DNA from 4 places in the Streptomyces sp. NPDC002754 genome. Region 1 is predicted to be linked to each of the others. Evidence: riboswitches for the same ligand, from Rfam matches in the RefSeq annotation. Region 1 holds a riboswitch; each other region holds the start of a gene.
What was found. A riboswitch is a leader RNA that binds a small molecule or an ion and turns the genes downstream of it on or off. The one in region 1 is predicted to bind cobalamin.
Positions count from the first base shown of each region.

Region 2: linked by a shared signal. The riboswitch ahead of ACWD2L_RS02320 (FecCD family ABC transporter permease) and the one ahead of ACWD2L_RS04600 ((2Fe-2S) ferredoxin domain-containing protein) in region 1 are both predicted to bind cobalamin.
Region 3: linked by a shared signal. The riboswitch ahead of ACWD2L_RS12410 (cobalamin biosynthesis protein) and the one ahead of ACWD2L_RS04600 ((2Fe-2S) ferredoxin domain-containing protein) in region 1 are both predicted to bind cobalamin.
Region 4: linked by a shared signal. The riboswitch ahead of ACWD2L_RS00740 (Nickel transporter NicT) and the one ahead of ACWD2L_RS04600 ((2Fe-2S) ferredoxin domain-containing protein) in region 1 are both predicted to bind cobalamin.

Region 1 covers NZ_JBSFVM010000001.1:955,021-960,775, forward strand. Annotated here, with positions in the region: gene metE (5-methyltetrahydropteroyltriglutamate--homocysteine S-methyltransferase) at 1-1,199, opposite strand, end outside; cobalamin riboswitch at 1,366-1,589, opposite strand; cobalamin riboswitch at 1,683-1,806, shown strand; gene ACWD2L_RS04600 ((2Fe-2S) ferredoxin domain-containing protein) at 1,868-2,260, shown strand; gene ACWD2L_RS04605 ((2Fe-2S)-binding protein) at 2,257-2,931, shown strand; gene ACWD2L_RS04610 (amidohydrolase family protein) at 3,049-4,239, shown strand; gene ACWD2L_RS04615 (hypothetical protein) at 4,258-4,452, opposite strand; gene ACWD2L_RS04620 (hypothetical protein) at 4,449-4,748, opposite strand; gene ACWD2L_RS04625 (TetR/AcrR family transcriptional regulator) at 4,953-5,561, shown strand; gene ACWD2L_RS04630 (LysR family transcriptional regulator) at 5,583-5,755, opposite strand, start outside.
Region 2 covers NZ_JBSFVM010000001.1:466,735-472,489, reverse strand. Annotated here, with positions in the region: gene ACWD2L_RS02340 (GTP-binding protein) at 1-560, opposite strand, end outside; gene ACWD2L_RS02335 (DUF742 domain-containing protein) at 563-946, opposite strand; gene ACWD2L_RS02330 (roadblock/LC7 domain-containing protein) at 939-1,757, opposite strand; gene ACWD2L_RS02325 (ATP-binding protein) at 1,775-2,995, opposite strand; cobalamin riboswitch at 3,338-3,459, shown strand; gene ACWD2L_RS02320 (FecCD family ABC transporter permease) at 3,619-4,647, shown strand; gene ACWD2L_RS02315 (ABC transporter ATP-binding protein) at 4,727-5,491, shown strand; gene ACWD2L_RS02310 (ABC transporter substrate-binding protein) at 5,522-5,755, shown strand, end outside.
Region 3 covers NZ_JBSFVM010000004.1:62,009-67,763, forward strand. Annotated here, with positions in the region: gene ACWD2L_RS12385 (alpha/beta hydrolase) at 1-132, opposite strand, end outside; gene ACWD2L_RS12390 (class II aldolase/adducin family protein) at 181-852, opposite strand; gene ACWD2L_RS12395 (lysozyme) at 1,054-1,803, shown strand; gene ACWD2L_RS12400 (inorganic phosphate transporter) at 2,007-3,299, shown strand; gene ACWD2L_RS12405 (hypothetical protein) at 3,333-3,554, shown strand; cobalamin riboswitch at 3,640-3,787, shown strand; gene ACWD2L_RS12410 (cobalamin biosynthesis protein) at 3,826-4,788, shown strand; gene ACWD2L_RS12415 (cobyric acid synthase) at 4,785-5,755, shown strand, end outside.
Region 4 covers NZ_JBSFVM010000001.1:121,019-126,773, forward strand. Annotated here, with positions in the region: gene ACWD2L_RS00720 (hypothetical protein) at 1-53, opposite strand, end outside; gene ACWD2L_RS00725 (helix-turn-helix domain-containing protein) at 414-731, shown strand; partial or broken gene ACWD2L_RS00730 (GTP-binding protein) at 1,130-1,720, opposite strand; partial or broken gene ACWD2L_RS00735 (GTP-binding protein) at 1,713-1,946, opposite strand; gene ACWD2L_RS00740 (Nickel transporter NicT) at 2,093-3,211, opposite strand; cobalamin riboswitch at 3,244-3,459, opposite strand; gene ACWD2L_RS00745 (inorganic diphosphatase) at 3,626-4,129, opposite strand; gene ACWD2L_RS00750 (GNAT family N-acetyltransferase) at 4,195-4,686, opposite strand; gene rho (transcription termination factor Rho) at 4,717-5,755, opposite strand, start outside.

The DNA.
Region 1 (5,755 bases):
GCGGCGCGGTTGGCGGCGAGTTCGGCCTCGACCACGCCGGTTCCTCGGGTGAGGCCCCTGGCAAGGGTGGCGACCTCGGTGGTCTTCTGGCGGGCGAAGGCGAGCCAGCGCCGGACCTGCGGCTCGATGTCCCGCTCCACGGACGCGTCCAGCGGAACGTGCAGCAGCGAGCAGGAAGCGGCCACGTCGACGCGGTCGGCGAGTCCGAGCAGAGTGCCGAGCGTGGCGAGTGACCGCTCAAGGTCGTTCACCCACACATTGCGGCCGTTGACCACACCGGCGACGAGACGCTTGCCGGGCAGGCCTCCGGCGGCGGCGAGTTCCTCCAGGTTGGCGGTGGCGGAACCGGTGAAATCGAGGGCGAGACCGTCCACGGGCGCCTTGGCGAGCACCGGCAGGGCCTCGCCGAGTCGGTCGAAGTACGAGGCGACCAGGAGCTTCGGCCGGTCGGCGAGCGTGCCGAGGTCACGGTAGGCGCGGGCGGCGGCGTTCAGCTCCGCCGGAGTGCGGTCCTGGACCAGGGCGGGCTCGTCGAGCTGCACCCAGGCGGCGCCCGAGGCCCGCAGGTCGCTGAGAACCTCGGCGTAGACGGGCAGCAGGCGGTCCAGCAGGGTGAGCGGATCGAAGTCGTCGGCCACGCCGGGAGCGGGCTTCGACAGCAAAAGGTAGGTGACCGGTCCGACCAGTACGGGGCGGGCGTCCAGGCCGAGGGCGAGGGCCTCCGTGAGTTCCGCGACCTGCTTGGTGGAATCGGTGGTGAACACCGTGTCCGGGCCCAACTCCGGCACAAGGTAGTGGTAGTTGGTGTCGAACCACTTGGTCATCTCCAGCGGGGCGACGTCCTGGGTGCCGCGTGCCATCGCGAAGTACCCGTCCAGGGCGTCCGCCGCGACGGCGGCCCGGTGGCGCTCGGGCACCGCACCGACCATGACGGTCGTGTCCAGGACGTGGTCGTAATACGAGAAGTCGCCGGTCGGCACCTCGTCGATGCCGGACGCGGCCAGTTCCCGCCAGTTGGCACGGCGGAGTTCGGCGGCGGTGGAGCGAAGACCGTCGGCGTCGACGCGGCCCTTCCAGTAGCCCTCGATCGCCTTCTTCAGTTCCCGGTCCGGGCCCTGGCGAGGGTAGCCGTACACGGTGGCCCGCGCGGGCTCGGTCCCGGTGTGCGCGGTCGTGGTGTCCGCGGTCCTGGTGGTCACGGAATTCTCCTTCGAGAGACGTATCCCTGAGATCCCGGAAGGCCTCTGCGGCGCGAAGGAGTGACACCACCGGAGCGGTGACCGCGCGCTGCGAGGCACGATCTTTTCGCCGGTATGTGTACGCCGACCCGCCCTCGAGGTCACCGAGATGTCCGCGCACGTGTCGTCCGTGCACGGGCAGTTGGCAGGTCTTCGGACTTGCGGGCACGCCCACCCGAAAGGGCGGACACCTAGTGACCGTCGCTTCCCAGACCCCTCTTCCGGGGCCCAGTGCGTATGACGGCGGTCGTTCCCACTCACCGCTGCGGGGCAGTCCCGGAATCCCACCGGGTTCCCTCTTACGACACCCCGTCTGGCGGGCGGGGCGAACCAGCTACGTCGTTCACCCTACGGGTCCGCGCCCGGGAGGCGCCACAACGTCCGGCCCGTCGGCAGCTCCTCGCCGGATGGCATGATGACGGTGAACACGGGCGACGGCGGCCCGAGGAAACCGGTGCGAATCCGGTGCGGTACCGCCACTGTGATCGGCGAGCGGATCCCGGAGAGCCACTGCCCCCGCGAGGGTGGGAAGGCCGGGACGAGCACGGACCCGAGAGCCAGGAGACTCACGCTGTCGCCCCCTCGAAGCGATCCGGGGCGGAACTCCCCGGCGAGAGGGAGGATGCGGCATGCCCGAACGGCTCGCCGAAGCCGAAGCGACGGCCCCCGCGGCGGACCGGGCGGTTCCGTGCCGCGTGGTCGTGTGCCGCGACTGCTGCTGCGGAACGGTCAAGGTCGACGGTGATCACGCCGCGCAGACGGCGCGGTTGCGCCGGATCGCGCCGACACGGATCTCCGAGTGCCTGGACGTCTGCGATCAGGCCAATGTCATCGTCGTACAGCCCTCCGCCGCCGGTCGGGCGGCCGGAGCACGACCGGTGTGGCTCGGCCTGGTCAACGACGCTGACGCCACCGAGGACATCGCGGACTGGATAGGGGCAGGCGGACCGGGAGTCGCGGAGCGCCCCGCGATCCTGGACCTCTACGTCATCGAGGCGCCGCGCCGGGCCAGGGCCTCATGAACGAGGTGCCGTCGGAACAGGTCGCCGAGGCGCTGCGGGACGTGGAGTCGCGGCTCGGGGGATTCTTCGCCCTCGACACGACGCCGACGCGGCGGCGGCCCGATGCACGGCTCACCCACGCCGGGCTCGCCGCACGAGCCCAGGCGGTCAACGACCACTACGCCACCCCCGAACCCCGCATCGGCGCCTCCATCGCCCACCTGGGCCTCGCGGCACGCCTCTGGTCACCGGTCCTCGCCTGCGCCCTCGTCCACGGGATCGTGCTGGCGATGAGCACGGTCGAGTGGTCCGGTGAGAGCTCGGCTCTGCGCCTGCCCCGGCCCGAGGGCCGACGTGCGACGGAGCTCCGCTCCCTCGCCGACGCGGTCCACGCGGAGGTGGACGGAGTCCTGGCAGCGGTCGAGAACGGCCTCACCGTCAAGGTGGCGCCACGCCTGCTGGCCGGCAATTCCGCCTCGGCTCTCCTCGGGTCGTCGGCTCAACTGCTGCGGTCCCGACCCGACTTGCGCACGGATCTCACGCGGCTGACACGCGAACTCCTGGAGACGGGCCGGCTACACGGAACGGGCCGGATCACCGGCCCGGACCTGACATTCCGCCGCCGGAGCTGCTGCCTCTTCTACCGCGCTCCCGGCGGCGGCACATGCGGAGACTGCTGTCTGACGCGGTGACGAAGACAGGACACAGCGGGGGCGGGGCGGCGCGTGCAACCGACAACCCCTGACCCTTTCTGATGTGCTGCGTTGCAGCAACTGGCGTTCCTCGCAGACGAAAGAGAGCCGCGCTTCATGTTGATCACCGCCGCGCAAGTCCTGGCCGGACCGGATCTTCACACAGTCGCCGACGGCGCCGTCCTCGTACGCGAGGGCGTCATCGCCGGCGCCGGCCCGCGCTCGGAGGTCGAGCGCCAGGCGGAGCCCGACGAGCCCCGGCTCGACTTTCCCGCCGCGACCGTGCTCCCGGGCCTGATCGACGCCCACGTGCACCTCTGCTTCGACGCGGGACCGGAACCCGTAGCCACGCTCCAGGAGCAGGACGACGAGGCGCTGTTCGCCGCGATGGCCGCTCGGGCTCGGAAGTTGCTGAGCGTCGGTGTCACGACGGCCCGCGATCTCGGTGACCGGGGCGGCCTCGCGGTGCGTCTCGCCCACGACATCAGGGAGGGCTCGGCCGTGGGCCCGCGGCTGGTCTCGGCGACGGTGCCCGTCACTCCGCCCGGTGGCCATTGCTGGTTCCTCGGTGGCGAGGTCTCCGGCCCTGAGGAGGTCCGGCGCCTTGTGCGGCGCAACGCGGAGGCGGGCGCCAAGGTCATCAAGGTCATGGAGACCGGCGGCGGGCTCACCAAGGGCGGCGCCCAGAGCTGGGAAACCCAGTTCTCCGAAGGGGAGTTGGCGGCGCTCGTCGACGAGGCACACCGCGCCGGACTGCCGGTCGCGGCGCACGCGCACGGTGCGGACGGCATCACCGCCGCCGTCGCGGCAGGGGTCGACAGTATCGAGCACTGCACGTGGATGACGGCCGACGGGATCGAGGTCCGCCAGGACGTGCTCGACCAGATCGTTCAGCGGAACATCTACGTCTGCCCCACGGTCAGCCCGAACTGGCGAATGCTGCCGCGGTTCTTCGGCGCCGAGCGCGCCGCGGCCATGTTCGACGCGGTGCGCCGGATGGCCGAGGCGGGCGCGCGGCTGATCGCGGGCACCGACGCGGGAGTCCAGCGCGCCAGCTTCGACGGCCTGCCCTCCAGCCTCACGTTCTACGGGCACCTGGGCCTGCCCAACGACCGCGTCCTCGCGATGGCCACGACGGAGCCCGCTCGCGCGCTGGGCCTCGACGAGACAACCGGGCAGCTCACTCCCGGCTACAGCGCGGACGTCCTCGTGGTGGACGGCGACCCGCTCACGGACCTCGGGGCGTTGCAGTCCGTCGGGGCCGTGATCGCGGCGGGCAGGCGGTACGACCCGATCACCAACACGTAGCAGGAATAGGGGAGTTGTTCAGCGCCCGGGACCCTCGCACGGGCCCTCGCCGGGAGCGGGCGGCCGGGTGTCCGCCGCCAGGCAGGAGGAGTACACCCGCGTCGGTGCGGGCTGCGGCTCCGGTTCGGACGTGACGCGCATGGCGATGGTCAGCCCGGCGGTGGTGACGGCGGCCAGACCAGCGAACGCGGCGGCCCGGGCGCCACGCTTCACCGATTACTGCCGAAGTGGTCGCGGAGCGCATCGCCGCAATCTTCCTGGCCGGCGCCCCGGATGCGCGAAAACGCCACCACTCCGTCCTTCTTGCCGTCCCGCTCGTTCTTGGCGATCTGGCCCTCGATGTTCTTGATCAGTTCGGCGCACCGGGCGCTGACCGGCTTCTTGGGAGGCGGCTCGGGTTCCGAGGAGGTGGTCAGTACGTAGGTGGCGGCGAGGCCGGCGGCACACAGCACCGCCCACGTCACGATCCACGCGCGGCGGCTCTTCGGTATCGGGACGGGTCTCGGCACCCCGGCATCCTACGAGCGCCGCGGCGGGCATGCGCCGAATCGAGCCTTCTCAGGCACCGGGTCATCAAGTGCCGGTCAGTGCCGCTTCTCCCGGGCCCCGCCTCCGGAGCGGACGGTTCGGCGGCCCCTGACGGTGTGGCCAGGGCGTATGACCTGGAGCCCGTCCGTACAGCGGGTGCGCGGTGGGGCATTAGGATTTCCGGCATGGCGAACCTTCGACAGGCGCAGAAGCAGATGACGCGCCGCCTCCTGCTGGAGTCCGGGCTCGAGTTGTTCACGACGAAGGGGTACGCCGCCACCAAGGTCGACGACATCGCGACCGCCGCGGGCACCACCCGGGTCACCTTCTACGCCTACTTCCCCTCCCGGACCGACCTGATGAAGGCGCTCATCGACGAGCGGCTGAACGAGGCGCTCCAGCGAGTTCGTTCCCCGGAGCACGGATCGACGGCCCAGGATCTGGTCGCCACCGTGGCCGAGGGGACGGTGGAGGCGATCGGCCTCTGGCTGCGGCGCACCGCCGACAGCTGGCCCGAGATCCGGCCGATCATCCGCGTCGGCCGGGACGCCGCGGCGATCGATCCGGAGCTGCGCGATCTGGTGGAGCGGTGGCTGGAAGAGGCCATCAGCGACATCGAGGACGGTCTGACCCAGGCCGGGCGCCTCGCCCCCCACCAGCGCCGCTTCCGGGGGGTGCTCGCGATGGCCGAACTGGACTACGTCGCCCAGCACTGGGGCAGCGCCGACTGGAAGCTCACCCGCGAGCAGCTGCTCGACGAGCTGAGCGCCAGCTGGGTCCGGCTGCTGACCTGATCCGTCCCTCGGGCGACGGGCTCAGCGCTCGGCCGCGGCGTCGCACAGCAGCTCCCGCAGCCAGTCGACGAAGTGCCGGTCGGCCAGCCGGGGGTTCCACACCATGTCGATGCCGAGCCCGGGCAGCGGGAAGGGGAACTCCTCGATCCGCAGGTCGGCGAGGGTCCGCATGGCGGCGGCCACCCGGTAGCGCA
Region 2 (5,755 bases), 490 kb from region 1:
GCGGCGAGCTGGGTCATGAGGTGCTGCACGAGGGTGATCAGTGCCTCGGCCGACGAGCGTTCATCGCGCACGTCGCACCGCACGATCGGTGTCTGATCGTGGAGGTTCAGTGCCTCGTGCACTTCCGCGAGGGCGTACTCTGCCTGGCCCTCGAAGGAGTTCACGCCGATCGTGTACGTGAGGCCGAAGGACTCCACCAGGTCCAGGACGGCGAAGCTCTCGTCGAGGCGCTCGGGGTCGACGAGGACGAGCGCGCCCAGTGCACCACGCGACAAGTCCTCCCACATCTCCGTGAACCGCTCCTGGCCGGGTGTGCCGAACAGGTAGAGGACCAGCTCGTCCGAGAGGGTGAGGCGGCCGAAGTCCATGGCCACGGTGGTGGTCGTCTTGTTGGGGGTGTTCGTGAGGTCGTCGAGTCCCACGCTGGCCACGGTGATCTGTTCTTCGGTACGCAGCGGTTTGATCTCCGAGAGACTTCCGATGCACGTGGTTTTCCCCACGCCGAAGTGACCTACGACGAGGATCTTCACCGCCTGGGTGACGGATGGCTCGAGGTACACGCTCACGCTCCGAACTTCTTTTGCAGGCCGGTGAGGACGGCACTGACGACGTCCACGTCCACCTGTTGGGCGGCCGGGACCGGCGGGCGCACTTCGAGCAGACCGGCCTCGGCGAGTTGCGCCAGGAGGATGCGGACGACGCCGACCGGGAGTTGGGTGTGTCCGGCGACCTCGGCCACCGACAGGAAGCCGTCGGTGACCAGGTCCATGACCGTGCGGGCTTCGGGGGCCAGGGCGCGCAGGGCTGCCTCGGATCCCCGCGCCGAGGTCACCATCGCGGTGTGCTCGTACTCGTGCTCCGGGGGCAGGGTCCGCCCGCCCGTGATGACGAAGAGCGGCACGAGGTCGGACGTGACCACGAGGCCCTGCTCGCTGGGCTCAGGCATTGCCTGGCACCCTGCCGGCCACGGCAGACGCCGCGATCTTGGGCTCCACCTCGTGCAGCCGGGCCGTCAACGCCTCGATGTTGCAGTCATGGTCGGCCGAGGCCGCCAGGAGTGCGCCGTCCCCCGCCGCGATGAGAAGGATCCACCCGTGCTGGAACTCGATGGCCGTCTGCTGCCACACCACGTTCGCGACGGGCCCCGCGAACTGCGCGGCCGCCCGACTGTTGGCATGGATGCCGGTCATCGCCGCACAGATCCTGTCGGCAAGGTCGCGGGGCAGCCCCGCGGTCGCGCCGCGTGGCAGGCCGTTGCCACCGAGCAGCACCGCGTGGCGGGCACCGTTCACGCCGGCGACCGCCTGGTCGAGCTCACGCAGCACCTCGGCCGTGTCCTCCCCGGGCGCCGGCTCGGGACTGCCGTGCCGGCCGCCTTGCCCGGCCCCTTCGACGCGGGGCGCGGACGTCATGTTGTGTCCCAGTCGGGCCACCAGCCGGTGCATGCGGTAACTGATCTGCTGCATGTCCACGTCGGGCTCGGCCGCCGCCGCGAGATAGGCGCCCTGTCCGGCGCCGATCAGGAAGATCCAGCCGTGCCCGAACTCGATGACGGTCTGCGTCCAGGCCGCATTCGCCGCGGTCCCGACGAACGGGGCTGTGGCACGGCTCAGGGCCTGGATGCCGGACATGGCCGTGGAGATGGTGCGCAGGTCCCCCTCGGCCAGGCCCTCGGTGGAGGCGCGGGGAAGGCCGTCGGCGGACAGCAGGACGGCATGGCGCGCACCGACCACGTTCTTCACGATGTCGTCGAGCATCCACGACAGGTCGGCGCTCACCGGTCATCAGACCCTTCGCCCAGTGGGGCCTCGTCGGCGCGCGCTTCAAGGGTGCCGCGCTGGAACGCGCCCAGCCCCCGGCTGGATGCCCGAGGCAGGGACTGTGTGACGCCGTCCGGGTGGGGCATGTCCGCCGGAGCTGCGGGGGTGTTCGGCGACTGGCGGTTGGCGCGTTTGGGCAGACCGTTCGGGGTGCGCTGGGGTGCCACCTCGGAACGGCTCGGTCCCTGGCGAACGGGCGAGGGCGCGACGTGTGCGGCCGGTGCGGGAGCGGAGGTGGGGGTGGGGGTGGGCGCAGCCTTGGGGGTCGCCTCTTCCATGGTCCACAACTCCTCGGGCAGCAGGACGACGGCCCGCACACCGCCGTAGCGGGACACACCGGAGACGTCCACCTTGAAGCCGTACTGACGGGCGATCAGGCCGATCACCGGGAAGCCGAACTTCGGCTGGGTGCCCAGCTGTTGCAGCTGCGGCGGTTCGTCGCCGGACAGCAGGGTGGTGGCACGCTGGCGGTCCTCGTCGCTCATGCTGACGCCGGCGTCGTCGATGACGATGCACAGGTTGCCCTGCACGCGCTGGAACGTGACCTCGATCGGGGCGTCGTGCTGCGAGAAGCTCGCCGCGTTGTCCAGCAGTTCGGCGACGGCCAGTGCGACCGGCGCGACCGCGGTGGCCTTGAGGGCCAAACCGGGCTGCTGCATGATCGACACGCGCTGGAAGTTGCGGATCTGGCCCTGGGCGCTGCGCGCCACGTCGTACACGCTGGCCGGCCGGTTGCGGCGGCCCAGCGGCGCCCCGCACATCACCGCGATGCCCTGGGCCTTGCGCGCCATCTGAGCGTTGGCGTGGTGCACGTCCAGGAGGTCATTGAGGACTTCGTGGCCGCCGTACTTGCGCTGCACGCTGTCCAGCAGCGCGGTCTGCTCGGCCGCCAGGCTCTGCAGGAAGCTGGCCGCCCCCTTGAGGACCGACTTCGTGCTGTCCTCCGCGGCCGCCCGCGCCTCGGCGATGACGCCGTCCCGCTCCGCGCGGGACCTCTTCAGTTCGGACTGGTGGGCCGCGATCTGCGCGGTGGCCTGGTCCAGTCGTTGTTGCTGTTCCTCTGCGTCCTGACGTCTCTTGTCGGTCAGCGCTCGGGTACGGGCTATGAGTGCAACGCTTGCGACGATGGATATCAGCGCAATCGCACCCAGGCACCACACAAGTGCGTGTGTCATGGACGCCTCTCTTGGCACGGGCAGATAGATCGGCGACCCGTACCCCCGCTCTCCCCCCGCGGCAGTGTCAAGTCGGCGCGCGGGGTGAGTTGATCAAGATCGCCGCGGGGATGCTACCAGGGCCGCTGCGGCTCAACCGCCTTGCCTCATAGCCCCGTTGAAGCGAAACGGACTATTCGCGTCCGCGGCGGCATGGTTTCCGCCACAGCGATGATCGATAATCGGCCATCCCCTGGTCGGACTCCGTTGGTCGGGTACGGATGTGGCCGGGTTCCCGGCTCACACACGTGATGCGCGTCATGCGGGGAACACCCCGGCCGGAGCCTGGCCGCCCTTCCCGGCTTGCTAGGCTGCGCCTGCCTCCCGCGGGGGAAGCCGGTGCGAATCCGGCGCTGACCCGCAACGGTGTGCGTGGCCTGCCTGGCCATGCGAGTCCGATCACCCGCGGCAGGTGCGTGACCCGTCGACCGCTCGCCGTGGACTGCGAGCAGGGACAGCCAGAAACCCTGCGGGTCCTGCTGGCGCCCTGCACCTTCCTCCGGTGGCGCCAACCCGGAGGATGTTCGCCCGTGTTGCTCCGCACCGCCGCTCCCGCTGCCCCCACCGATGTCTCGCGTGGGCGCATACCGGCTGTCCCGCTGGCGGTCGCTCTCGTGCTCGTCCTGGCCGTCTCGTTGGCGTGCGGGGTCGGGCTCGGCGCGGCCGGCATGAGCTGGGCACAGGTGCTGCGCCTCATGTGGGCGGGGCTCAGTGGCGGGAGTCTCGGCGCCGACGACGCGGGGGCCTACACCATCGTGTGGGAGATCCGGTTCCCGCGCGTCGTGCTCGCCGCCGTCGTCGGCGCGGGGCTCGCCGCGGTCGGCGTCGCGGTGCAGGCGCTGGTGCGCAACGCCCTCGCTGACCCCTTCGTACTCGGCATCTCTTCGGGCGCCGCCGTCGGCGCCAACGCCGTCATCCTCTTCGGAGCACTGGCCGGACTCGGCGTCTGGGCGCTCTCCTTCTCGGCCTTCGTGTCGGCACTCGCCGCAACCGTCGTGGTCTACCTGGTGGCCCGCTCCCCGCTCGGACTCAGCCCGCTGCGCCTCGTGTTGACCGGTACGGCGCTCGCCTACGGGTTCCAGGCCGTCACCACCGTCATGGTCTTCGGCGCCGAGCGGGGCGAGGCCGCGCGCGCGGCGATGATGTGGCTGCTCGGCAGTCTGGGCGGTGCGACGTGGCCGAAGGTCCCGCTGGCCGCCGCGACGGTCGTGGTCGGCTGGCTGTGGCTGCGACTCCGGGCGGGCTCGCTGGACGCGCTCTCGATGGGCGACGAGACGGCGGCCGCCCTGGGCGTGCCACCGGACCGGTTGCGGCGCGAACTGTTCGTCGTGACCGCCGCCGTGACGGGCACGGTCGTCGCCGTGAGCGGGGCGATCGGCTTCGTCGGGCTGATGGTTCCGCACCTCGTGCGGATGCTCGTGGGCGCCTCGCACGCGCGCGTGCTCGCGATCGCGCCGCTCGCCGGGGCGGTCCTGCTCGTGTGGGCCGACGTGCTGTCACGGGTGCTGCTCGCACCGACCGAACTCCCGGTGGGTGTGGTCACGGCTGCCCTTGGTGTCCCCGCGTTCCTCCTGCTCATGCGGCGCGGTGGCCATGCGCTGACGGGCCGTTGAGTCCGCCCGTCCCTCGGCCCCGCCCCGTATCCGTACACGTACACGTACACGTACCGAAGCTTGTTCTTGAGGAGGAGTCATGCGGCTCGACGTCGAAGGTGTGTCGGTCGAGGCGGCGGGGGCGCGGATCGTCGACGAGGTCACCCTCGGCGCGGCGGCCGGCACCTTCGTGGGTCTCGTCGGCCCCAATGGCAGCGGCAAGTCGACGCTGCTGCGGTGCGTCTATCGGGCGCGGCGGCCGGACGCGGGAGTCGTCACGGTCGAGAGCGAGGACGTGCACGGCATGACACCCCGGGCCGCGGCGCGTCTGATCGCCGCGCTGCCGCAGGAGTCGGTGGCGGACTTCGACTTCACCGTTACCGAGATCGTCGCCATGGGCCGCCTGCCGCACCGCGAACGCGATGCCGCCCGTGACCGGCAGGTCTGCCGACAGGCCCTGGAACAGGCGGGCGTGGACCACCTCGCCGACCGCGGCTTCCTGTCGCTGTCCGGCGGCGAGAAGCAGCGTGTGCTCATCGCCCGCGCGCTCACCCAACAGCCGCACGTCCTCGTCCTCGACGAGCCCACCAACCACCTCGACATCGCCCACCAGCTCGACGTGTTGCGCCGGGTGCGCGCCAGCGGCCCGACGGTCCTCGCGGCCCTGCACGACCTGAACCTCGCCGCCGCCCACTGCGACCGGCTGCACGTCCTGCACGCCGGCCGTGTCGTCGCCTCCGGCACCCCGGACGAGGTGCTCTCCCGCTCGCTGCTCGCCGAGGTCTTCGGCGTACGGGCACATCGCGTGTGCCACCCCGAGACCGGCGCCACCCAGTTCCTCTTCGATCCGCTGACGACTCACTGACCCCGCTCCGACCCACTCTGGAAGGCTCCCGTGCGCAAGCTCATGCCCGCCTCGCTCGGCCTCGCCGCCGCGCTCACCCTCACCGGCTGCGGCGCGAACGTCGCGTCCGACAGCAAGTCGACGACGTCCGCGTCGGTGTCCGTCACCAACTGCGGGAAGAAGGTCACGTACGACAAGCGCCCCCAGCGCGTGGTGACCAACGATGTCGGCATCACCGAGCTGATGTTCGCGCTCGGTCTCGAGGACCGCATGGCCGGCTACGCC
Region 3 (5,755 bases), on a different contig from region 1:
CTCGGTGGGCAGCGGGCGGCCTGCGGGCGCCTTGAGCGCGGCGTCGCTGGCCAGCCGGCCCACGGCGATGGCGGCGGCCGAGGCCCCTATGACGGCGGTGACGGCAGCGGCCGTCGCGTTGGCGGTGCGCACCCGTCCAGTGTCGGGGCCCGCGCCCGCCCCGGCCAGTGGGACGACGATTCAGGGTGACGTTTCGGTCGACCCCCGCTGCCCGTACCCGCTCAGCCGCTCCCCCACCTCGCGCAGCTGCTCCCCGGTCAGCAGCGACGGGGTCAGGCCGGGGACCGAGTGGGCGGTGAGCCACAGGCGGCACATCCACTCCAGTTGGGCGGTGCGGTCGTAGGCGGCGGCGAGGGTGCTTCCGTAAGTGAGGGCTCCGTGGTTCTGGAGCAGACATCCCGTGCGGTCGGCCAGCGCGAGCAGCATGTTCTCGGCCAACTCTCGGGTTCCGTACGTGGCATAAGGGGCGACCCGGACGGGGCCGCCGAGCGCCGCCGTCATGTAGTGCACGGGCGGGAGTTCCGGCACGAGCGTGGAGACCGCGGTGGCGTGCACGGCGTGGGTGTGCACGACGGCGCGGGCGTCGGTGTGCCGGTAGACGGCGAGGTGCATGGGGAGCTCGCTGGTCGGCTTCAGGGTGCCGGCCCGCCGCTCGCCGTCGAGGCCCACGGCGACGAGATCGTCCGGGCCGAGTTCCTCGTACGGGACGCCGGTCGGGGTCACGAGCACGGTGTCGCCGACCCGCGCCGAGACATTGCCCGAGGTCCCGACGACCAGGCCGTCGACCACTGTCCGGCGGGCCGTCGCCACCACGTCCTGCCATGCCGCCCCGAGTTCCTGAAGCTGTGTCATGGCGCGCATCCTGTCAGCCGTTTGACGTGGTGACAGGTGGCGATCGGCACGGAACCCGACCCTCCGGAATACCCCATATGGTGATTGATAAGACTCATGTGTTATTTGGCCGACCTTGGCCGGGTAATTAATGATCTCCCGCTAATCTCTGGGAGTTCCCTGGGGATTTGTCATGCACGTCGTCACTTTCGGGGGGTAATCATGGCTCTCAGCCGCACAGCGTCCCCACGCCGCCACCGCGCCGCCGCGCTCACGTCAGTCGCCGCACTGACCCTCGGCGGCACCCTGCTCGCGGAGCTGCCGGCCCACGGCGCGGGCAAGCCACGCGGGAACGACGTCTCGTCGCACCAGAAGAACGTGAACTGGCAGAAGGCGAAGAACAAGGGCGCCCGGTTCGCCTACGTCAAGGCGACCGAGTCGACGAACTACCGCAACCCCTACTTCTCCCGGCAGTACAAGGGCGCCCGCAACGCGGGCATCATCCGCGGCGCCTACCACTTCGCGCTGCCGTACAAGTCCTCCGGGAAGACACAGGCCTCGTACTTCGTGCGCAACGGCGGGGCGTGGCGGCGCGACGGCTGGACGCTGCCGCCCGCGCTCGACATCGAGTACAACCCGTACGGCAAGGGCAAGCACCCCTGCTACGGGCTGCGGAAGTCGACGCTGGTGTCCTGGGTCAAGTCCTTCAGCAACGAGGTCGTACGCAGGACCGGACGCCGTCCCGTCATCTACACCAACGCGCGATGGTGGAAGCAGTGCACCGGCAACAGCGGGGCGTTCGCCTCGAACCACGCGTTGTGGCTCGCCCGGTACGACCGGAGCGCCGGCGCACTCCCGGCGGGCTGGACCTACTGGACGTTCTGGCAGTACAACGACAAGGGCAGCCTCCCGGGTGATCAGAATCTCTTCAACGGCTCAATGACCCAGCTCAAGCGCTTCGCGCGGGGTTAGTCGAAGGGCCGTCCGAAGCGCCCCGGAGCCCCTGGTTCCGGGGCCGAGGGCGCCTCGAACCGGAACCGGCGGCGCCGCCCCGAGGCAAGCGGAGCGAGACCCCTCCGAATCAGGTCACCGGGGCGCCCGGCCCAGTTCATCTTCCGTTCACTCGGGCTCTTTACGTTCCAAGAACCACTGACGTCCAACCGAAGCCTGGGTAAATGGAACACATCACGCTGCTCCTTGCGATCGTGATCGTTACCGCGCTGGTTTTTGATTTCACCAACGGTTTCCACGACACCGCCAATGCGATGGCTACGACCATCTCGACCGGCGCTCTCAAGCCGAAGGCGGCGGTGGCCATGTCCGCCGTGCTGAACCTCGTCGGAGCGTTCCTCTCCGTCGAAGTCGCGAAGACCATCTCCGGCGGCATCATCAATGAGGACGGCCTCAAGACAGAGGTCATCTTCGCGGCGCTGGTGGGCGCCATCCTCTGGAATCTGCTGACGTGGCTGGTCGGGCTGCCGTCCAGTTCGTCGCACGCGCTGTTCGGCGGGCTCATCGGCGCCGCTGTCATGTCGATGGGCTGGTCGTCGGTGAACGGCGGGACCGTCGTCACCAAGGTGCTGCTGCCCGCGGTGGCCGCGCCGCTCGTCGCCGGTATCGCCTCGTTGCTGGCCACCCGCCTGACGTACCGCATCAGTAAGAAGACGGACCAGAAGGCGACCGCGAAGGGGTACCGCGCCGGGCAGATCGCCTCCGCCGGGCTCGTATCGCTCGCGCACGGCACGAACGACGCGCAGAAGACGATGGGCATCATCACCCTCGCGCTGATCACCGGCGGCGTCATCGGGCACGACGCCGACCCGCCGCTGTGGGTCATCGTCTCGGCCGGTATGGCCATCGCCCTCGGTACGTACCTGGGCGGCTGGCGCATCATCCGCACCATGGGCAAGGGCCTCACCGAACTCGCGCCGCAGCAGGGCTTCGCGGCGCAGACCAGTGCGGCGACCGCGATCCTCGCCTCCTCGCACCTGGGTTTCTCGCTCTCCACCACGCAGGTCTGCTCCGGCGGTGTGATGGGCGCGGGCCTCGGCCGCAAGGGCGGCGTCGTCCGCTGGTCGACCGCCACCCGGATGTTCATCGCGTGGGGCCTGACCCTGCCGGCCGCCGGCCTGGTGGGCGCGGGCGCCGAGTTCCTGACCAAGCAGGGCGCGTGGGGCATCGGCCTCACCGCGGCGCTGCTCGTGACCGGCTCGGCGATCATTTGGAAGCTCTCGCGTCGCAACTCCGTCGACCACACCAACGTCACGGCGGACGAGCCGCACGCCGCCCCCGTGCAGGAAGCGCAGGAGGCGCAGGAAGCCCCGGGCGTCGTCACCGCCGCGATCGCCTCGGTCACGCCGCCGCCCGCGGGCACGGTCGAGTCGGCCGAGTCCGAGGCGAAGATCACCGACCGGCCGAAGGCCGGAGCGGTGAACGATCCCGCGCGCCCCGCCGGCGCCACGCTGTAGTCAGCGCTGTAGCTCAGAAGGAAGCAGGCAGGAATGAAGATCGACTGGGCGGCCCTCGGCTCCGTGTTCGGCGTCTCTCTCGTGGTCACCGTGGCCCTCGTCGGCCTGTTCACCCTCGGCATCGTGGGCCTCTCCAAGCGGGAGTCGGCGGCGCGTGACGGTGGCTCGGCCGCGGTCGCGACATCAGGGGCGTATGCCTGCTTCGCGCTGTGCGCGGCGGCCGTGGCCTACGGGATCTATCTGATCGTGGCCTGAGGCGACATCAGGGCCCTTCGGGGGCGGGGTGCGGGGCGTTCGGCGTCCCGTGCCCCGCCTTCGTGCGTACGCCTCAACAGCAAGTTGACGTGCCAACTCGCAGCGTGGTGGACTTCCCCCGCCATATACGGCAGCAGTTGAGGAAGCCGGTGCGAATCCGGCGCGGTCCCGCCACTGTGAGCCCCCTCCTTCGAAGGGGCGAGCCAGGAACTCTCGCTGCCGGTCTCGTCGAACCAGGGCGTGGACACCCTGAGTGAGGACACCTACCGCCATGCTTGCCCCACGCGGCAACTGGCGGCGCGAGCGCGTGTATGCGTGCGGTGCCGCCGCCGGGATCTTCGCCGACCTTCTTCTTGGCGATCCGCGCCGTGGGCATCCCGTCGCCGGATTCGGGCGCGCCGCCGGGGCCGTCGAGCGCGGGCTGTGGCGTGACCACCGTGGCGCGGGCGCCCTGCACACCGTGGTGTGTGCCGGAGGCGCCGTCGCTCTCGCCGCCGCCGCGACCCGTGTCGTACGCCGCTCCCCCGCCGCGTCCCTCGCGTTGACGGCCGCCGCCACCTGGGCCGTCGTCGGCGGCACCTCGCTGGGCCGCGAGGCCCGCGGCGTGGGGTCCGCGCTCGATGCCGGAGACGTGGAGCTGGCGCGGGAGCTGCTGCCCCGGCTGTGCGGCCGTGATCCGCAGGGGCTCGACGCCGACGGGATCGCGCGCGGTGTCGTCGAGTCCGTCGCCGAGAACACCTCCGACGCGGTCGTGGGCGCGCTCGTGTGGGGCGCGCTCGGCGGAGTGCCGGGCCTGGTCGCCTTCCGCGCCGTGAACACGCTCGACGCGATGGTCGGGCACAAGTCCGCGAAGTACCGGCGGTTCGGCTGGGCCTCGGCCCGCCTCGACGACGTGGCGGGCTGGCCGGGGGCCCGGCTGACCGGTGTCCTCGCCGTCCTCGCCGGTGGCAGGCCCCGGGAGGCGCTGGACGCGTGGCGGGCGGACGCCGGGCGGCATCCGAGCCCGAACGCCGGTGTCGTCGAGTCCTCCTTCGCGGGCGCGCTCGGGGTGCGGCTCGGCGGGACCCTGGCGTACGGCGGGCGGGTCGAGCACCGGCCGGTGCTGAACGCGCCGGGGCGTGCGGTCGAGGTACGTGATGTGGATCGGGCCGTGCGGCTGTCACGGCGGGTGTCTCTGTTGGCGTTGGGAGTCTGTGTGGGTGCGCGACTGGTACGGGCGCGGGTGCGGCGATGAGCGGGCGTGGAGACGGTGTTCGACGAGGCGGCGGGCTGCTCGTCGCCGGGACGACCTCCGACGCCGGGAAGAGTGTCGTCACCGCCGGGATCTGCCGGTGGCTGGTGCGGCAGGGCGTGAAGGTCGCGCCGTTCAAGGGGCAGAACATGTCCCTGAACTCGTTCGTGACCAGGGAGGGTGCCGAGATCGGGCGGGCGCAGGCCATGCAGGCGCAGGCCGCGCGGGCGGAGCCGAGCGCGCTGATGAATCCGGTGCTGCTCAAGCCGGGGAGCGATCGCAGTAGTCAGGTCGTGCTCATGGGCAAGCCTGTCGGCGAGTTGAGTGCCCGGGGGTATCACGGGGGGCGTCAGGCGGCGCTGCTCGACACCGTGGTCGGGTGTCTGGAGGAGCTGCGGGCCACGCATGACGCCGTGATCTGTGAGGGCGCGGGCTCGCCCGCGGAGATCAATCTGCGGCGGACGGACATCGTGAACATGGGGCTTGCGCGGGCCGCGCGGCTTCCGGTGCTTGTGGTCGGCGACATCGATCGGGGTGGGGTCTTCGCCTCGTTCTTCGGGACGACCGCGCTGCTGGCTCCCGAGGACCAGGAGCTTCTTGCCGGGTATCTGGTGAACAAGTTCCGGGGTGACGTGAGCTTGTTGGAGCCCGGTCTCGACATGCTCAAGTCCCTTACGGGGCGGGACACTTACGGGGTGCTGCCGTTCCAGCACGGCCTCGGCATCGACGAGGAGGACGGGCTTCGGGTGTCCCTTCGGGGTGCCGTACGGGAGTCCGTCGTGGCGCCGCCCGTGGGCGAGGACGTGCTGCGGGTCGCCGTGTGCGCGGTGCCGTTGATGTCGAACTTCACCGATGTGGACGCGTTGGCCGCCGAGCCGGGTGTCGTGGTGCGGTTCGTGGACCGGGCCGAGGAGCTCGTCGACGCGGACCTCGTCGTGGTGCCGGGGACACGTGGGACGGTGCGGGCGCT
Region 4 (5,755 bases), 830 kb from region 1:
GGGGATGGCGTACGTCTGATGCCCCCAAGGAAGTCACGGCCCCAGCCGATCACGCGCGCACCCCACGGACGCCCGCAGCGGCCCGTGCGGCAGAAGTTGCCACGGGCATGCAGGGGGCGCATGTGTGCGCCGTCGGGGTGTGGGGGTGGGGGGTCATGCCGCAACCATAGACATGGACACTTCGCAGAATCAAGTACGGCTTAACACCGCTCTGCCAGTCTTCCAAAGCGCTAGCGTGGCTTCATGTTGCAGCGCACCGAGCCCGGGTCGTGACAGGGGTGGCGGTTGGGGTGGCGCGGGGTGGCGAAGTGGCGAACTAAATACTGACGGCAACGGGTTGGAACATCAAGCCTGACTTAAGCGAATCAGGCCACAGCTTTAAGATTCACAACAGAAACGTTAGGATGAGCCACATGCAGACCAACCCGATCTACCGCGCTGGGACGAACGCCAAGTTCTCCATGTCCATGCGTGCCGCCGTCGTCACGGCCGAGCTGACTCTCGGGGCCTTCGCTCCACTGCTCGGTGTCAGCTCGACGTCCGTCAGCTACCGCGTGAATGGGAAGGCGCCGTGGCGCCTCGAAGACATCGACAAAATCGCCGACGTGTTCGACATCCCCCCGACTCAAATGCTCGCCGGACCCGGCGAGTGGCTGAACAGCATCAATCCGGCCAATGTTCAGGCCCGCCTGAAGGCCGTAAGTCCCCGACCTGGGGATACGGACACGTAGGCACTCCTGAGTGATCGGGCGCGTGCGGGTTGACGAGCCACTTTATCGTTCCGATTGGGCCGTTTTGCGCGCGAGTTGCCACAACGGCGCGGCGGACGCGTGTACGAAGCCGGGGCGGAGGCCCGGACGGGCCCGCCATTCGCGGCTCCCCCTTCTGCGAACAGCGGGCCCGGGCTCGGCCTCGACCGCGCGCCGCTGCGGGAGGACGAGGGCACGGGAGGCTCGATACCGCAGCATCTCAGCGCGCGGCTCGCGGCGGACGGGGCCAAGGGGCCCTACCGGTGGGCCGAATGGCCCGGATTCGCCCGCCCCCTCCCGTGTGGCACCCCACCGGCGTCACGGCCTCGGGGCTCTGCCCCGGACCCCGCGGGCTCTCGTCCAAAGGCCGGGCTTGATCCGTGGTCCGTGCGGGAGCGGCGCGGGGCGCCCTCGCGGACCGGGGCGTAGTGGTCGAAGGCGGCCTCCAGGGCGCCCTCGCCCCGGGTGAGGGACGGCAGTTGCTGCTCCAGGGCGCGCACCCGGGCCGCGGGGGTCAGCCCGTCGACCGTGGTCCATGCCCCGCCGTCCGTGCGTTGCCCCGTCGGCACGGCCCGCAGTCGGGTGATCAACGACAGTACCGCTCCGTACAGGTCGGCCGGGATGTCCAGGCGGAAGTGGTGCATCGGTTCGCACACCGCCGTGCCCGCGCGCGTGAGTGCGCTCATCAGGACCAGCGGGGTCAGCCCGCGGAAGTCGCCCGCCGTGCTCGACATCGACTTGTCGAAGACGGCGTGCGCGTGGCTCTGTCGCGGCGCGTATCCGGAGTGCGTCAGCGTCACCGTGCAGTCGGTGACCTGCCAGCAGAGCATTCCCTGGCGCAGCGTCCTGTGCACGGCCTCCTCGATGGCCTTGATGAAGGCCAGGGGGAGGGAGCCGAGTTCGATGCCGAGCCGAAACGCGACGCCCGAGCCGATCGGCGCCGGGTCGACCCGCAGACCGATGGTGGCCAGGCGTGTCCACGAGGTTGACGTTCGTGCCGGCCACCGGGAACGACACCACGGCCGACTTGATGGTGATGCCGCGCCGGCGCTCCAGGTCGAGGGAGTCGGTGCGGGTGCTTCCGTCGTCGACGCGGCCGAGCTCGTCGATCACCCCGGCCGTGTGCAGGAGGCGCTCGGTCAGGCTGGTCTTACCGGCGTCGACGTGCGCGAGAATGCCCAGATTCAGAGTGTGCACTGACAGTCATGTCCATGGGGGAGAGGGCAGGGGCCTTCTGAAGGAACATGTCTGTCGTGCGCATGGATCGGTCCTCACGGTAGGGGCGCGCGGGAATGCCGCTGCGATCAGTGCAGCAGTGGACCGCGCGCGCCCCGGCAACCGAATTACGTGCCGTCGGCCATCCTCGCCGACCACCGCTGCTCGACCCTCGCCAGGCGCCAGTAGGCGATCGCCGCGACCCACACGACCACGAACAGGCCCACGATCACGTACCCGACGTTGTCGAGGTCGAGACCGGCGATCCACCCGGTGACGGCGTCACTCAGGTCGAGCTTGTCGTGCAGGACGCCGACGAGTTCGATCGTGCCGATGAAGAACGCCACCGCGATCGACAAGCCGGTGATGGTGAGGTTGTAGAACACCTTGCGCACAGGGTTGGAGAACGCCCACTGGTAGGCGAAGTTCATGAACGTGCCGTCGAGCGTGTCGAACAGGCTCATGCCCGCGGCGAACAGTAGCGGCAGGCACAGGATCGCGTACCACGGCAGGCCCGCCGCCGCGCCGCTGCCGGCCATCACCATCAGCGTCACCTCGGTCGCGGTGTCGAAGCCGAGACCGAAGAGGAAGCCGAGCGGGAACATCTGTCCCGGCCGGGTGATGGACTTGGTGAAGCGGCCGAGGATCCGGTTCATGAAACCGCGGGAGTCCAGGTGCTCCTCGAGCTTCCGCTCGTCGTACGAGCCCGCGCGCATCGCCTTGAAGACCTTCAAAATGCCCATCAGGGCAACGAGGTTGAGCGCCGCGATGAGGTACAGGAACGTACCGGACACGGTCGTGCCGACGACGCCGAGTACCTGGTGGGTGCCCGAGTTGTCGTTCAGCAGGGTGCCGGCGAGCGCAGCGCCGCCCGCGACCAGCGCCGCCATCGCGACCACCACGCTGGAGTGGCCGAGCGCGAACCAGAAGCCGACCGAGACGGGCCGCTTGCCGTCCGCCATCAGCTTGCGGGTGGTGTTGTCGATGGCCGCGATGTGGTCGGCGTCGAAGGCGTGCCGCATGCCGAGCGTGTACGCCGTGATGCCGAGGCCGATACCGAAGGCCTTGTTGCCCACTTCGTAGTGCTCGGGGACGACGAGCAGGAACAGCACGCCGAACGCGACGACGTGCAGCGCGGCGATCACCGCGATCAGGCCGGCCGTGCGCAGCGTGTCCTCGCGGCGCCAACGGAAGGCAGGGGAGGGGGAATTCAGGGCAGGGTTCGGGGAGTTCCCGGGCAGGGTCATGCGTCGATCACGCTCCAGCACCTCGTGGAATGACTTCGTGAGATGCCGCGGCCGGTCTCCTGGCTTACGGGCGTGCCCGCCGCTCCGGCCTTCCCAGTGGCCGACGGCCGCCAGTGGCGTACAGGGTGGAACGGCGCGCTCCGGACGGCGCTGTCCGAAACCCGATCACAGTGGCGAGGGCCGCTCCGGAATGGGCCCCTTGGGGGCCGTCACCGGTCTTCCCGAGCACCACGGCCCGGCCACCCTACTAGGGGCCTGTATTGGGTTCTACTCTGGGCTCGCGGGGGCTGGCGCCTCCGTCTCCGGTGTTGTCGTCGGTCGACGACGCTCCGCGTCGCCTCCCTCCTCCGCCTTGGATCCGAAGGCGCCAGCCCCCGCTCCCTGATCCAGACCAGAACCCAATACAGGCCCTACCTACCCTGAAGCGCGCTGACGGGCCCGGTCGATCTCCTCGTAGGCCTTCTCCCGGCCCTCCCAGTGGGAGCCGTCGACCGATTTGCCGGGTTCCAGGTCCTTGTAGACCTCGAAGAAGTGGGTGATCTCCAGGCGGTCGAACTCGGGGATGTCCTCGATGTCCCGGGTCGCGCCGTGCCGTGGATCGTGCGCGGGCACGCACAGCACCTTCTCGTCCGGGCCCTTCTCGTCGCTCATCACGAACATGCCGATCGCCCGGCACTCGATGACGCAGCCGGGGAACGTCGCGTCGCCCGTCAGGACGAGTGCGTCCAGCGGGTCGCCGTCGCCGCCGAGCGTGCCCTCGATGTAGCCGTAGTCCGCGGGGTACTGCGTCGACGTGAACAGCATCCGGTCGAGCCGGATCCGGCCGAGATCGTGGTCCATCTCGTATTTGTTCCGGGACCCCTGCGGGATCTCCACGATCACGTCGAACGCCTCGGCGCGTGCCTGACTGCTGCCCAATGTGGCCTCCTTGCCGCATTCCGACGCCCACGAGTGTGCGCTGTACCGGGCAAGGGCGGAAGACCTCAGACGGCCGGAGGAATGGCGAATTCGAGTTCGGGTCGGTCCCAGGCGACGGCCGGCGGGCGCGCGGGCACCGTGCCGGTGCGGTGTGCGCCCATGGAGCGGTAGAAACCCTCGGCGGGCGGGTGCGCGACGACGCGGACGTGGTCGAGGCCCGCGGCCAGCGCCTGGGCCCGCATGTGGTCGACGAGCAGCCGCCCGATGCCCCGGCCCTGCGCCTCGTCCGCGACGAACATCAGGTCCAGCTCCGGCGGCTCGGTGAGCAGCGCGTAGAAGCCGAGCACGCGCTCGTCGGCCGAATCCACGGCTACGTAGACGTGGTGCGCCTCTACGTAGTCGGGTCCCACCCGGTAGCCCGCGACCATCGAGGCGTACGGATCCCGGTAGGCACTGGAGCCGCGCACGAGGCGGGTGAGGCGCCGGGCGTCCTGGGTGGTGGCCCGCCGGATGCCGACCGCCGGAGTTCCCCCACGGCGTGTAATGCTCGCGTTCATGTGTCGAGTATTACGCATATGGGGGCGGCGTCAGGAGGTCGGCACGGTCGACTGGGCCTGGCGCAGGAACGTGGCGTTGTCCGGGGTCTGGCGCAGCTTGTCGAGCAGGGCCTCGTAGGAGGCGGCCGGGTCCCGGCTCTGCAGGGCGCGCCGCAGTCCGCGGATGACGGTCAACTCGGCTGCGGGGAGCAGGAGTTCCTCGCGGCGGGTGCCGGACGGGGTGAGTTCGACGGCCGGGTGGACGCGGCGCTGCGCGAGGACGCGGTCCAGGCGCAGCTCCATGTTGCCGGTGCTCTTGAGCTCCTCGAAGTAGTAGTCGTCGGCGCGGGATCCGGTGTCGACGAGCGCGGTGGCGAGGATGGTCAGCGAGCCTGCCTCCTCGGCGTCGCGGGCCGCGCCGAAGAAGCGCTTCGGGCCGTGCAGGGCGGCCGCGTCGACACCGCCCGACAGAGTACGGCCGCTGGTGGAGGCCGCGTTGTTGTACGCGCGGCACAGCCGGGTCAGGGAGTCGAGGAGGATCACCACGTCGCGGCCCTGCTCGGTGAGGCGCTTGGCGCGCTCGACCGCGAGTTCGGCGAGCGCGATGTGCGCCTTCGCCGGCTGGTCGAACGTCGAGGCGTACACCTCGCCGCGCACGGAGCGGCGCATGTCGGTGACCTCCTCGGGGCGTTCGTCGACGAGCACCACCATGAGGTGGGCCTCGGGATGGTTCGCGGCGAACGCGGCGGCGAGCTGCTGCAACAGCACCGTCTTGCCGGTCTTCGGTGGGGCGACGATCAGGCCGCGCTGCCCCTTGCCGACGGGCGTGAACAGGTCGACGACCCGTCCGGCGAGCGCCGCGGCCGGGTGCTCCAGGCGGAACCGCTCACTGGGGTGGAGCGGGGTGAGGTCGGCGAAGCGCGGGCGGCGACGGGTCGCCTCCGCGGGGGCGCCACCGACGGTCTCGACGTGCGCGAGGGAGTGCGGCTTCCCGCACGTCCCGTCGACGAAGTCGCCCTTGCGCAGGCCGAGTTGGCGGATGAGGTGGGCGGGGACCTGGACGTCGTGCGACGTCGGGATCAGGTCGGCC